3 regions of the Ligilactobacillus cholophilus genome follow, and region 2 is predicted to be linked to each of the others. Evidence: predicted binding sites of a transcription regulator. Region 2 holds the regulator's gene; each other region holds the start of a gene.

Region 1 (5,214 bases), 170 kb from region 2:
TCAAAGAAAAATCGCATTTTCTATGGATGCTCAAATTATCCTGATTGTGACTTTGTTTCATGGGACATGCCGGTAGGACGTAATTGTCCTAAAGATGGACACTATTTAGTTTATAAAAAGAGTCGAAAAGGTCGTCAAGTTATTTGTCCAAATGGTGACTACGAAGAACCAATTGAAAAATAATTGTGAAATACAACTTTACAAATAAAAGTAAAGTTGTATTTTTTTATAAAAAAACATAGTATTTACAAGTAACTAATGATAATATTTAAAAATAGTATAATTTACATTTCTAATCAACGCATGATGGATTAAATATATTTTTTAATCGCATTTTAAAATGGTTTTTGATAAAATACGAATGAAGGTTAACAAATTGAAATGTTGACTAATACTGACCAAAGTTAGAAAATAACCATATAAAGATTTAGATTTTAAAATCTAGGAGGAAAAATATGACAACAATTTGTGCAGTTAAACATAATGGAAAAACAGCAGTTGCTGGGGATGGACAAGTTACATTAGGAGAAAAAGTAATTGCTAAGGGACAAGCACGTAAAGTTCGCCGTATTTATGATAATAAAGTTGCTGTAGGATTTGCAGGCGGTGTTGCTGATGCAATTAATTTAGAAGAACGTTTTGAAAAGAAACTAAATGAATTTAACGATTTAAAACGTGCAGCTGTTGAATTAGCTCAAGAATGGCGTTCAGATCAAACACTTCAAAAATTGGAAGCAATGTTAATTGTCAGTGATAAAGATAATTTATTAATTGTTTCAGGTGGTGGTGAAGTTATTGAACCAGATGATGATGTGCTTGCAATTGGTTCTGGTGGTAATTTTGCTCAAGCAGCAGCAGTTGCAATGACTAAGTATGCTCCAGAAATGTCTGCAGCTGAAATTGCACATGCTGCATTAGATATTGCCGCAGATATTGATATTTTCACAAACCATAATATTATTGTGGAAGAACCTGAAGAATAGAGGAACTAGAATGAATAACAATGAAAAAACACCTCGTCAAATTGTAGAGGAATTAGATAAATATATTATTGGGCAAAATAAAGCAAAAAAATCTGTTGCAATTGCATTACGTAACCGTTATCGTCGGATGCAATTAAATAAAGATATGCAAGAAGAAATTAAGCCTAAAAACCTATTGATGATTGGACCTACAGGTGTTGGTAAAACTGAAATTGCTCGTCGACTAGCCAAAATAGTAAATGCACCATTTGTTAAAGTGGAAGCAACTAAATTTACTGAAGTTGGATATGTAGGTCGTGACGTGGAATCAATGGTACGTGATTTAGTGGAAGTTTCATATAATATGGAACAAAAAGAAATGTACGCACGAGTACGTTCACAAGCAGTTCAACGTGCAAATGAACGTTTAGTAAAGGTATTAGTTCCTGTACAAAAGAAAAAAGACAAGAATAATAATGTTAATAATCAATTTGATTTTATGAAATTAATGCAGGATATCCAACAAGGTGCATTATCTGAAATGCAAAATCCAGCTCAAGAAGAACCAGTTGATGATGAAACACGCAATAAGCGTATGAGCATCAAAGAAAAGCTTGAAAATGGATTCTTGGAAAATGAAGAAATTACAATTGAAATGGATGATCCAAAGCAACAATTAAGTAATGAATCAGGAATGCTTGAACAAATGGGCTTAGATTTAAGCGATTTAAGTTCAATGATGCCTAAGCGCAAAGTCAAGAGAACATTACCTGTAAAAGAAGCGCGGGAAGTATTTATCAGAGAAGAATCAGAAAAATTAGTTGAATCAGAAGATATTGCGGTTGCAGCGATAAAGCGTGCTGAAAACTCAGGTATTATTTTTATTGATGAAATTGATAAAATTGCATCAAATGGAAAACAAAGCAGTGGTAATGGTCAAGTTTCACGTGAAGGTGTACAACGTGATATTTTACCAATTGTTGAAGGATCACAAATTAAAACAAAATATGGCATGGTAAACACCGATCATATTTTATTTATTGGTTCTGGTGCTTTTGCAGAAAGTAAACCAAGTGATTTAATCGCTGAATTACAAGGTCGTTTCCCAATTCGTGTAGAATTAGATGAATTGAAAAAAGATGATTTTGTTAAGATTTTAACTGAACCAAAAAATGCTTTAATTAAGCAATATATTGCAATGATTGGAACAGATAATATTGAAGTTACATTTACAATGGAAGCAATTGAAAAAATTGCAGAAATTGCATACAAAGTAAATCATGAAAATGAAAATATTGGTGCAAGACGTTTACACACTATTTTAGAAAAATTATTAGAAGATTTACTTTTTGAAGGTCCTGATATGCAAATGGGTGAAATTACAATTACTGAAGCATATGTTGAGGATAAAATTGGATCAATTGCAGCCAACAAAGACTTATCACGTTATATTCTCTAATATGAATTAAGGAAGTGTAAATATGGCAATAACGATTCAAAGTCAAGAAGCTAGTGCAACAATTAATGAACATGGAGCAGAACTTGTTAGCTTTATTGATAAAAAAACTGGTCAAGAATATATGTGGAGTGCTGATAGCAAATATTGGGGACGGCATGCGCCTGTACTTTTCCCAATTGTAGGGCGCTTAAAAGATGATACATATTTTGTTGATGGACAAGAATATCATATGAGTCAACATGGTTTTGCTAGAGATATGGATTTTGAAATAGTAAATTCAAAAGAAAACTATGTAGTGCTTGAATTACACTCTTCAAAAGAAACGAAAAAAATGTACCCTTATGATTTTATTTTAAGATTAATTTTTGAATTAAATGGAGAAAGCTTAAGAGTTTCATATGAGGTTGAGAATCCTAGTGAAGAAGAAATTTGGTTTGGTATAGGTGGGCATCCCGCATTTAAGGTGCCAATGAATTCGGATAAATTTTATGACGATTATACAGTAAAATTAACGCCAAAAGCTAATCGAAATATTATTCCATTAAAAGGTTCTTATGCAGATATAAATCATTTGAAAGAAGAAAGAACATCTGAATTAGCAGTAAGTCATGATCTTTTTAAAGATGATGCAATTATCCTAGATTTAGGAGAAGAACCTACAACTGTAGAATTAACAGATAATAATTCAGATCATGGAGTGGTACTAGCTGTCTCAGATGCGAAGTATTTGGGAGTATGGTCATGCTATCCAAAAGAAGGTCAGTTTGTTTGTTTGGAACCATGGTGGGGATTAGCAGATACTACAGATAGTGATTTAGACTTTAAACATAAATTTGCAAGCAATCAACTTGCACCACATGAAATTTTTAAAGCTAATTATGAAATCTCTATTTTTTAAATATGGATATTAAAAAAGCGACTGAATATTCAGTCGCTTTTTAATTAGTTATTTTTTTTACGTTGTTTTAGCCAGTATACAATACCAAAAGGTACCATATTTTCTTTACCATTTTTAATACGTTCAATGTTTTTCCAATGACGAATAAATACAAAGATAGTAAGACCAAATGATACACCGATTAAAACGGGATCATGGAAGAAAAATGCTACAATTGTTACTACAACAAAACCAACCATACTTCCCATGCTAACCATACTTGTAATGAAAATAGTTATAATGAAAATAAGCCATGCAAGCAAAAAGAACTTCCAATTATAAACTAATAATGCACCAGCACTCGTAGCAACAGCTTTTCCACCTTTAAAGCCTGCAAAAATAGGAAATACATGACCAAAAATTGCTGAAAGAGCAATTAAAAGTGGATTTGCATTTGAATGGAAAAAGTAAGGTAACAATGCAGCTAATGTTCCTTTTAATGAATCCATTAAAAGAACAATAATTCCGGCTTTTTTACCTAAAACACGAAATGTATTGGTAGTACCCATATTTCCACTACCGAATTTTCGAATATCTTTTCCATAAAAGATTTTGCCGATTAATACGCCAGAAGGAATTGAACCTAAAAGATATCCAATAACTAACATGACAGGAATTTTCCAACTCATGAAAGTAGACCTCCTTATCAAAACTCTTTTAAAATTTTATCACTTATTTAATATGTCTTCAATTATATTTTATTCGTAGAATTTATTTAGATGTGATATAATTCTAGAACGTATGTTTCAAAATTTGAAAAAGACTTTGTAGTTCGATATATTATTAAATAACGATAACTAATGAAATTATTATTAGTAGAAAGGTTACAACACAATGGCACAGAATAATTATGGTGATGATTCAATTCAAGTATTAAAGGGACTTGAAGCTGTTCGTAAACGTCCTGGTATGTATATTGGATCAACTGATTCACGTGGTTTACATCATTTAGTATATGAAATAGTTGATAATGCAGTGGATGAAGCATTATCTGGATATGGAAAAGAGATCGATGTAACAATTCATCCAGATGAATCAATAACAGTTGCGGATTATGGTCGTGGAATGCCAGTCGGAATGCATGAAATGGGGATCCCAACTGTTGAAGTAATATTTACAGTGTTACATGCTGGTGGTAAATTTGGCCAGGGTGAGTATAAGACTTCTGGTGGATTACATGGTGTTGGTGCATCTGTAGTTAATGCTTTATCAGAAAAATTAACAGTTAATACAGTTCGTGATGGGATTGAATATGAAGAAGATTTTATTAATGGTGGGCAACCAGTTGGCACACTACGTAAAATCGGTAAAACAACTAAAAGAAGTGGTACTACAGTAACCTTTAAGCCGGATCCTAAGATTTTTTCAACTACACACTTTAAATATGATACACTTGCAGAGCGTTTAAGAGAATCAGCCTTCTTGCTTAAGGGAGTTAAAATTACCTTAACAGATGAACGAGATGGTGGCGAACAAGATATTTTCCACTTTGAAGAAGGAATTAAAGAATTTGTTTCATATTTAAATGAAGATAAAGATACATTAGGTGATGTAATGTATTTTGAAGGCAGTAAAAATGGTGTTGAAGTAGAAGTTGCTGCCCAATATAATGATGGATATTCAGAAACGATAATGTCATTTGTTAATAATGTTCGTACTAAAGATGGTGGAACTCATGAAGCAGGAATGAAAACTGCTTGGACAAAAGCTTTTAATGAATATGGGCGTAAAGTTGGACTTTTAAAAGAGCGTTCCAAGAATTTAGATGGAAATGATGTACGGGAAGGATTAGCGGCAATCGTTTCTGTTCGAATTCCCGAAGAACTTCTTCAATTTGAAGGTCAAACTAAAGGAAA
Region 2 (5,214 bases):
CGGTACTATAATACTTCAACGTGATTTATATAAAACGGGAAGAAATGTTTGCAGAGTAAATGGTATATTAGTTAATTTAACAACATTGCGTAAAATTGGAGAATTGTTAATTGATATCCATGGACAAAATGAACATCAATCATTAATGCGGCCTGAAACGCATTTGGGATTACTAGATGATTATAACCATGAATTAAATAAAGATATTGATAAGTTTCACAAAGCCTTTAAAGAATACCAAAAATTACAACGAGCACTTGAAAAAAGAAGAGCAAATGAAAAGGAATGGGCTCAAAGACTTGATATTTTACAATTTCAGTTAGAGGAAATTGAGAATGCTGATTTGAAACCTAATGAAGAAATTGAACTAAATGAAGAAAAAGATCGTTTGGATAATTACCAAGAGATTCATGGCGCGTTAGAAAATAGCTATCAGGTTTTAACAAATGGTAATTCTGATATTATTGGTCAACTTGGAACTTCTATGGATGAATTAGGAAAGGTTTCGGATTATTCTGATGATTTAAATAACATCTATGAAAAAGTATCAGATGCATTTTATAATTTGCAAGACGTATCGCATGAAATCTCTTCACAATTAGATTCAATGGAGTGGGATGAAGGTCGCTTAGATCAGATTGAGCAAAGATTAGAGTTAATTCATCAACTAAAAAGAAAATATGGAGATTCTGTAGAACAAATAATTAACTATGGAAACAAAATTAAAGTAGAATTAAATGATATGCAAGGTGGAGAAGAAAACATAGAAGAACAAGAGCAAGAAGTTCAAAACGCATATAGTAAAGCACTTAAATTAGCTCAAAAATTATCAAAGAAAAGGCATCAAAGCGCTCAAGAATTGGAAATAGCGATACACAAACAATTAAGCGCATTATATATGGATAAAGCCATTTTTAAGGTTAAATTTAAAGAAAATAAAAATTTAACTAATGAAGGATTAGACGATGTGGAATTTTATATACAGACAAATCCAGGAGAATCAATGGGACCATTAGCTAAAATTGCTTCTGGTGGCGAACTTTCAAGAATTATGTTGGCTTTGAAAACAATTTTTTCTCAAAAACAAGGAGTAACAAGTATCATTTTTGATGAGGTAGATACTGGAGTTAGTGGTAGAGTAGCACAAGCAATTGCTGAAAAAATTTCACAAATTGCTCAAAAATCCCAAGTTTTATGTATTTCTCATTTACCACAAGTTGCAGCAATTGCTGATCATCATTACTTTATTTATAAAAAAATAATTAATGGTCGTACAGAAACTTGTGTAGAGAAATTAAATTCCAAAAATAAAATTAAAGAGATTGCAAGAATGTTGTCTGGATCTGAAATTACTGAATTAACACTTGAACATGCAAAAGAATTAATAAAAATGTCAGATCAAATAAAAACTGAATTTTAGAAAAAAACCTAAGGAATTAACCTTAGGTTTTTTAAATGCTATCACGATAAAGCCCAATGACTTTTCCTAAAATAGTTACATGATTTAAAATTATAGGATCCATCATATCATTTTCAGGTTGTAAACGATAATGATTTTTTTCTTTGAAGAAACGTTTACATGTAGCTTCATTTTGGTTATTCATTGCGATAACAATATCTCCGTTATCTGCAAAAGTTTGTTTTCGAACAATTACTTTGTCGTCATTTAAAATTCCAGCATTTATCATACTTTCACCACGAATTGTAAGCATAAATAAATCATCTGCAGATTCAAAATTAGGTGGCAGCGGGAAATAATCGCTAGTTTGTTCCACTGCTAAAATAGGTTGTCCTGCTGTCACAGTTCCAATAATAGGAATAACATTTGATTTTTTAGTTACGCCTAATGCCTCTACTCCTGCATCAGTCACTTCAATTGCACGTGGTTTTGTTGGATCTTTTGTAATAAAACCACGATTACTTAAGCGTGTTAAGTGACCATGCACAGTCGATGTAGATGATAAATTTACTGCTTCGCCAATTTCACGTACAGTAGGAGGATATCCCTTCTTTTGAACGGTTTCATAGATAAAACGAAGGACTTTCATTTGACGTTCTTCAATTGATTTTGCCATAATGTTACCTCGTTAATCTTATATTAGTTTGATATTATCATAATTTTTTTTTAAGTACAAACAAAAGTTCGTTTTTGGTTGATTAAAAAAGTATATTTATGTAAAATATACTAGTAAATTCGATTGAGAGGAGGATTAAAATGTCTGAAAACAAGGAACAAAAAAATGGTAAGATTTCAGATGAATTAATCGAAAGAATCAATGAACTTTCACATAAAAAGAAAAATGAAGGTTTAACTGAAGAAGAAGCAGCAGAACAAAAAGAATTATACAAAAAATATCTTGCAACTTTTAAAAATAACTTTCGTAGTCAAATCGAAATGCTTCAAGTATATGATGAAAATGGTAATGAAGTAACTCCTGAAAAAGTTAAGGAAATACAACGTAAGCGTGGACTGCGTGATGACTAATTAGTTTTTTGTTAAGAGTCCTTTATTTTTTATAATTTTTTCGCTAAAATTAATTATATGTTATTTGTAAGGAGGACTAAATCTTGTCAACAGGATTTGTAATTTTATTTGTTGTACTTGGAGCAATTGCTGGTTTTATTGGTGGCTTTTTTGTTGCAAAGAAATATCTTGAAAACTATTTAAAAAAGAACCCACCATTTAATGAACAAATGCTTAGAACTATGATGCTTCAAATGGGACAAAAGCCTTCACAAAGAAAAATTAATCAAATGATGACTTCAATGAAGGCTAGTTATGCAAAAGAAAACAATAAGAAAAAGTAATTCTTAATATAAATAGTTAATTTTACTATATAAAATGAGAGACCATGACATTGTCAAAGTCTCTCATTTTATATTTATTTAAATTTATTTTTTAGAAGAAGGATCAATATATACAAAATTTGGATCAATTTCATTATCTAATTTATTAAATGCCTGTTCCATTTGTTTAATTACCTTCTTTTGGTTTTCGTCTGTGAGTTTTGTTTTTCGATCAATATAAATTGGATCACCAAAAGCAACTACAGTTTTTTTACGTGAAAGTAACGATTTAAAAGTTAATGGTCCTTGATAAACTGCAGGGACAATGGGGACATTTGCCATTTTTGATATTAAAGTTACGCCACCCTTCATAGCTTGTGAATGACGAGTTCCAGATGGAAACATAATTAATGATATATCCCGATTTCGTAGCCACTTTACTGGAATTTTTATTGCAGATGGTTTTGGATTTTCACGATCAACTGGAAATGCATTTGCATTTTTTAAAATAAATTTTAAAATAGGGTTTTTAAAGAGTTCTTTTTTAGCCATAAAGGCAAATTGTTTGGGCGATGCAGCAAGTGCAAAAAATAACGGATCAAACCATGTTCGATGTGGTCCTACTAGAATGTAATTGCCCTGTGGTAATTTATCTTTATTTAAAATTGTAATTTTCCCATTTAAAATGCGGACTAAAAATGCCACAACTCTTCGCATAAAGTTGTAAAACATTAAAAGACTCCTTTCATAATTTTATACATGCTTTAGTATGCAAAAAATTATTCAAAGTTGCAAGTTTATTTTTATTTAACGAGGAAAAAATATGGATATTAAATTATATGAAGATGAACGAATTGATCAATTATATGCACAAGATGTGAAAATTATTCAAAGTTCGAGTGTATTCTCTTTTTCGCTTGATGCTGTTTTATTAGCAAATTTTGTAAAGCCGAGCTTTAAAAATAATAAAAAAGCACTAGATTTATGTGCAGGTAATGGTGCTGTTGGTCTTTTTATTAGTAAAATATTTAAGGGAAAAATTGATGAGGTAGAAATTCAAAATCGGTTAGCAGATATGGCTTTGCGCAGTGTTAAGTTAAATGATTTAGAAAATAAAATTACAGTTTATAACGAAGATTTAAATAGTATAGATTCAATTTTAAAAAAAGATTCATACGACATTGTAACATGTAATCCTCCATATTTTAAAGCTTCATCAAATAGTAAAAAAAATCCAAATAAATATTTGGCAATTGCAAGACATGAAATTGCTGTAACATTAGAACAGGTAATTTCTGTTAGTAGTGGAATGTTAAAGACGGGGGGAAAATTATATTTAGTTCATCGTCCTGATCGCTTATTAGAAATATTAGAAACAATGAAAAATAATCGATTAGCGCCTAAAAGAATAAAACTAGTTCATCCAAAACGAGAAAGAGAAGCAAATATGGTGTTAATTGAAGCAATTAAAGACGGAAAAATAGATGGAATGAAATTTTTAGCACCGATTTTTATTTACAATAAAGATGAATATACTGATGAAGTAAAGGAAATGCTTTATGGAAGAAAGTAAATACTTTATGTATGTGTTATTATGTTCAGATCGCACATTTTATGGTGGGTATACCAATGATCTAAAAAAAAGAATAAAAAAACATAATAGTGGTAATGGCGCTAAATATACCAAAACTAGGCGTCCTGTAAAATTAATTTTTTATAAACAATTTAATACAAAATCTGAGGCTTTAAAGGCAGAATATGCATTTAAACATCAATCTAGAAAGAAAAAAGAAAATTTCTTATTAGAAAATGGTGTTCCTGAAAAATATCTAAAAAAATAAAATCATTATTTAAGATATAAAATTCTTATTAATTAAAATAATATTGCTTTTTTTATGATTATTTATTATACTTAAAGAAGTGTTTTTACACAATTCACACCTTATGCGATAGATTCGGAGGTGCTCTAAGAGTTCTGAATCAATTGAACATAGGGGAGGAACAAACTATTTTGGAGGTATTGTAATGTCAGTTATTACAATGAAACAATTACTTGAAGCTGGTGTACATTTTGGACACCAAACACGTCGTTGGAACCCTAAGATGAAGAAATACATCTTCACAGAACGTAATGGTATCTATATCATTGACTTACAAAAAACAGTTAAGTTAATTGATCAAGCTTATGATTTTATGAAAGATGCTGCAGCTGATGATGGTGTAATTTTATTTGTTGGTACAAAGAAACAAGCACAAGATGCTATTGAAGAAGAAGCAAAACGTGCAGGTCAATATTACGTTAACCATCGTTGGTTAGGTGGTACATTGACAAACTGGAATACAATTCAAAAACGTATCAAACGTTTAAAGGATATCAAGAAGATGGAAGAAGACGGAACATTTGAACGTCTTCCAAAGAAAGAAGTT
Region 3 (5,214 bases), 530 kb from region 2:
TTGAATTTTTCGCCGTCTTTTAGTTTCATCAATTGCCTTTTGCATTGAATCTGTAATTTCATCTGCATACATTATTACATGACCATTAGCATTTCGAGCAGCTCGTCCAATTGTCTGAATTAAGGAACGCTCATTTCTTAAAAATCCTTCCTTATCTGCATCAAGGATAGCAACTAAAGATACTTCAGGAACATCAATTCCTTCACGAAGTAAATTAATTCCAACTAAAACATCGAATTTTCCTAATCTTAAGTCTCGAATAATTTGCGTCCGCTCTAAAGTTTTAATATCTGAATGCAAATACTTTACCTTAATCCCCAATTCTTTAAAGTAATCAGTTAAATCTTCAGCCATCTTCTTCGTTAAGGTTGTTACAAAAACTCTTTCATGTCGCTCTACACGCTTGTTAATTTCACCAACTAAGTCATCCATTTGCCCCATAACTGGTCGAACTTCTATTGTTGGATCTAGTAATCCAGTAGGTCGAATAATTTGTTCAACAATATGGTTTGTTTGATCTTTTTCGTAAGGGCCAGGGGTTGCTGACATATAAATAATTTGATGCACATGTTTTTCAAACTCAGCTAATTTTAATGGGCGATTATCTAAAGCACTAGGTAACCTGAATCCATAATCAACTAGCATTTGCTTTCTAGAAATATCGGCATTGTACATTCCACGTACTTGTGGCATTGTTACATGTGATTCATCTACAACAATTAAAAAATCTTTGGGGAAGAAATCTAGTAATGTGTATGGTGGTTCACCAGCTTTTCTTCCATCCATATGACGTGAATAATTTTCAATACCATTCGTATATCCCATCTCTTTAAGCATTTCAATGTCATATGTGGTTCGTTGTTTTAATCGTTGTTCTTCTAGTAATTTACCTTCTTTATGCAATTCTTTCGTGCGCTTATCTAATTCTGATTCAATACTCTTAATTGCATGTTTTAATTGTTCATCATTTGTCATAAAATGAGTTGCTGGGAAAATCGCAACATGCTTTCGATCACCAAATACTTGGCCAGTCAGTGGATCAATTTCACGTATACGATCTATTTCATCACCAAAAAATTCAATTCTTAATGCTCGTTCATCATGTGCAGCAGGGAAAATCTCAACAATATCCCCATGTACTCTGAATCTTCCACGTTGAAAATCTATATCATTTCGATCATATTGAATATCTACTAAATTTTTTAATAATTCATCTCGGTTAATTTCTTGTCCCACACGTAATGAGATTGTATGTTTCTGGTATTCAAAAGGACTACCCAATCCAAATATTGATGATACTGAAGCAACTACTATTACATCATTTCTTTCAAGTAATGCACTTGTAGCTGAATGCCGCAATTTATCTATTTCATCATTAATACTTGAATCTTTTTCAATATACGTATCACTAGATGGTACGTATGCTTCAGGTTGGTAAAAATCATAGTAACTAACAAAATATTCTACTGCATTATGTGGGAAAAACTCTTTTAATTCCCCATATAATTGCCCTGCTAAAGTTTTATTATGAGCCAAAACTAATGTTGGCTTATTATTATTTTTAATAACATTTGCAATAGTAAACGTTTTACCTGTACCTGTTGCTCCTAATAAAATTTGAGATTTTTCTCCCTTTTTTAATCCATCTGATAATTCTTTTATCGCTTTAGGCTGATCTCCTGTTGGTTTATATGGAGCAACAAGATCAAACTTTTTATCAACTTGTTTTTCTATCATCAAAAACACTCCTTTCTCTTTAAGCTTAATCATAAACATTCTAGCACATCGAACGTATTTTCGTATAAATCTTTGTTCTATTTATATAAATGTAAATAAAAAGAGGCCATTAACTACAACCTCTTTTTATTATTATTAACTTTTTAATATCTTAGCCCTTTACAAAAGCCATCACAGTTGCTTCAAATTGATCACGTTTTTCAATTGCTTCATCCTGTGTGTCTGCTTGTGTTCCAATATAGAACTTAATCTTAGGTTCAGTTCCTGAAGGACGGACTGCAATCCAAGTTCCATCTTCTAAAATATACTTAAGTACATTTGATTTTGGCAAATTAATTTTTTCAGTCTTACCATCAATCAATGTTTTTGTAGACTTTTCAAAATCTTCAAGTGCACTAACTTTAAAACCTGCAAATTGTTCTGGTGCTTCTTCACGGAATTTAGTCATCAAATCACTAATTTCTTGTGCACCATTTACACCATCAAATGTTAATGATAATGTCTTTTCTGCAAAGTAACCATATTTTTCAAATAATTCTTGCAACCCATCGTATAAAGTCATACCTTGTTTCTTATAAAAAGCAGCAACTTCTGCAAGCATAACCGTTGATTGAATTGCATCTTTATCACGTACAAATGGACGAATTAGATATCCATAACTTTCTTCAAATCCAAACATAAAAGTATGAGAATGATCTTGATTAAAGTTTTTAATTTGTTCTGCAATAAATTTAAAGCCAGTTAATACATTTATCATTTTAACATTAAAATTATTTGCTACTTTAGTTGCAAACTCACTTGAAACAATTGATTTTACTGCTGCAGCATTTTCAGGTAATGTGCCTGCATTTTTATGTGCTGTTAAAATATAATTTAATAATAATGCTGCGATTTGATTACCTGTTAATAATTTATATTCACCATTAGGTTGACGTACTGCTGCTCCGAGACGATCTGCATCAGGATCAACCCCAACTAATAAGTCTGCTCCTTGTTCTTTTCCCAATTTTATTGCTAAGTCAAATGCAGCTGGATCTTCAGGATTTGGCTTCTTAACTGTAGAAAAATCAGGATCTGGCATTGCTTGTTCTGGTACCATTGTAAAGTTTTCAAATCCAGCTTGCTTCAATGCTTTTTCGCCAAGCATGGCACCTGTTCCATGTAATGGTGTGAAAATCAATTTCATTGATTTGCCTTCTTCGGCAACTAATTCACGATTTATTGTTACTTTATTAACTTCAGCTAAATATGCTTGATCAACTTCATCGCCAATAATTTTCATTGTGCCATCTTCAATTAATGAATCCTTATCAGCAACTGTAACATCAAATAAGTCTTTAACTTGACGGATATATTTTGTAATTAAATCAGACTCTTTAGGTGGCATTTGAGCCCCATCTTCGCCATAAATTTTATAACCATTATATTGTTTAGGATTATGACTTGCAGTTATCATAATTCCTGCATATGTATGTAAATGACGTACTGTAAATGAAAGTTCAGGTGTTGGACGTAGACTTTCAAATACAAAAGTTGGAATTCCATGAGCTCCTAATACTCGTGCAGCATCAAATGCAAATTCTTGAGAATGATGACGAGAATCATAACTAATTGCTACTCCTCGATTCTTTACCTCATCATCCAAGGTATCCATAAATGTTGCTAAACCTTCAGTCGCTTGACGAACAGTATAAATATTCATTCTATTTATACCTACTCCAATTACTCCACGCATTCCAGCAGTTCCAAATTCTAATGGTGCATAAAATGCATCTTCTAATTCTTCTTGATTATTTGCTAAATTATCTAATTCTGTTTTTAAATCTGATGATAAATCAGGATAATTTTTCCAAGTTTGGTAATTATCTTCCCAACTCATACGATCACCCTCCTAAAACTAACACTTTCATTTTACAATAAAAGCGTTTTTATAGTAAATATAATTAAACTTTTTTTATTTATTTATAGCATTCTTATCTAAATACCAAGGTTCATTATTATGATACCTTCTAATAATAAATAATATTAAAGCACCGAAAAACAAAATGAATGAGAGCCATTGTGAAACTCTTAATGGTCCAAGCATCAAACTATCTGTCCTCATTCCCTCAATAAAGAAGCGTCCACATGAATACCACATAACATATGTTAAGAAAATTTCACCACGCTTAAACAAGGATTTACGATGTCTTAAAGATATTAATAAAACAAATCCTAATAAATCCCAAACTGATTCATATAAAAATGTTGGTTGATAATAAACTCCATTTATATTCATTTGATGAATAATAAATTGAGGTAAATGTAAAGTATTTTGTAAAAAATTCAATGTTGTAGCACTTCCATGTGCTTCTTGATTAATAAAGTTTCCCCATCTACCTATTCCTTGAGCCATTATTACAGTTGGTGCAATAATATCTAGAAACTCCCAAGCCGATAAATTCCGTTTATAACAAAAAATAATTAATACAATTGCTGCTCCAATTAATCCACCATAAATTGCAATTCCGCCATCCCAAATTCGATAAATCATTTCTGGGTGTAACGAATAATATGGCCATTGAAAAACTACATAATAAATTCGCGCACAAACTATAGAAATTGGCAATGCCCATAGAAGAAAATCATATATATTTTCCTCATCAAGTCCTCGCTTATTTCCTTCTTTTATTGAAAGCATCACAGCTAATAGTACGCCTATTGCAATTATAATTCCGTACCAGTGAACCATAATTGGCCCTATACTAAAAGCAATTTTATTAATTGCTATGGTTGTATCAAACACAAGTAACCCTCTTTTCAACCTTATCTATTATGATTAGAGTTTTCTTTAATTAATGAATTTAAATTTTCATCAAACTTCTTTGTTGCATCATATCCCATTGTTTTTGCACGATAGTTCATAGCAGCAGCTTCAACAATAATTGCCATGTTCCGACCTACTTTAACTGGAATAGTAATTTTAGGAATTGTTACACCTAAAATTTCTTGTTTTTCTTCACCACTACCAAGACGATCAAATTGCTTATCTTCGCTCCAATTTTCTAAATGAACAATTAACGAAATATGAGCATGTGAACGTACTGCTCCAGCACCATATAAATTCATTACATCAATTATTCCAACTCCACGAATTTCCAACAAGTGACGTAAAATTTTAGGTGGTTCGCCATGAACTGTCATTTCATCTTGCTTATAAACTTCAACGCGATCGTCTGCAATTAATCGGTGACCTCTTTTAATTAAATCTAACGCTGTTTCTGATTTACCTACTCCAGAATCACCTGTTATCAAAACTCCTAAACCATAAATATCCACTAAAACACCATGCAATGATTGTCTTTCTGCAAGTTGTCCTTGTAAAAAATATGTAATTTTTGAAGCAATCCGTGATGTTGGTGATTTAGTCCTCAAAATTGGAATATGATTTTCAGATGCTGCTTTCGCCATACTTTCTGGTATAGGTAACATTCGTGC

What was found. The regulator LexA, encoded in region 2, represses DNA repair genes until DNA is damaged. The targets are predictions, from matches to a motif close to CNAACANNTGTTNG.
Region 1: parE (DNA topoisomerase IV subunit B) is a predicted target of LexA. The motif match lies at 4,093-4,106, and genes of this name have one in related genera.
Region 3: uvrB (excinuclease ABC subunit UvrB) is a predicted target of LexA. The motif match lies at 1,787-1,800, and genes of this name have one in related genera.

What each region holds. Positions count from the first base shown of each region.
Region 1 covers NZ_CP127832.1:539,556-544,769, forward strand. The annotation lists gene topA (type I DNA topoisomerase) at 1-183, shown strand, start outside; gene hslV (HslVU peptidase proteolytic subunit) at 456-983, shown strand; gene hslU (ATP-dependent protease ATPase subunit HslU) at 994-2,421, shown strand; gene QPK35_RS02900 (aldose 1-epimerase family protein) at 2,444-3,319, shown strand; gene plsY (glycerol-3-phosphate 1-O-acyltransferase PlsY) at 3,364-3,987, opposite strand; gene parE (DNA topoisomerase IV subunit B) at 4,193-5,214, shown strand, end outside.
Region 2 covers NZ_CP127832.1:714,035-719,248, reverse strand. The annotation lists gene recN (DNA repair protein RecN) at 1-1,420, shown strand, start outside; gene lexA (transcriptional repressor LexA) at 1,452-2,075, opposite strand; gene QPK35_RS03775 (DUF896 domain-containing protein) at 2,216-2,485, shown strand; gene QPK35_RS03770 (YneF family protein) at 2,569-2,808, shown strand; gene QPK35_RS03765 (lysophospholipid acyltransferase family protein) at 2,893-3,519, opposite strand; gene QPK35_RS03760 (tRNA1(Val) (adenine(37)-N6)-methyltransferase) at 3,611-4,360, shown strand; gene QPK35_RS03755 (GIY-YIG nuclease family protein) at 4,347-4,628, shown strand; gene rpsB (30S ribosomal protein S2) at 4,813-5,214, shown strand, end outside.
Region 3 covers NZ_CP127832.1:182,488-187,701, reverse strand. The annotation lists gene uvrB (excinuclease ABC subunit UvrB) at 1-1,737, opposite strand, end outside; gene QPK35_RS00990 (phospho-sugar mutase) at 1,889-3,616, opposite strand; gene lgt (prolipoprotein diacylglyceryl transferase) at 3,692-4,522, opposite strand; gene hprK (HPr(Ser) kinase/phosphatase) at 4,543-5,214, opposite strand, start outside.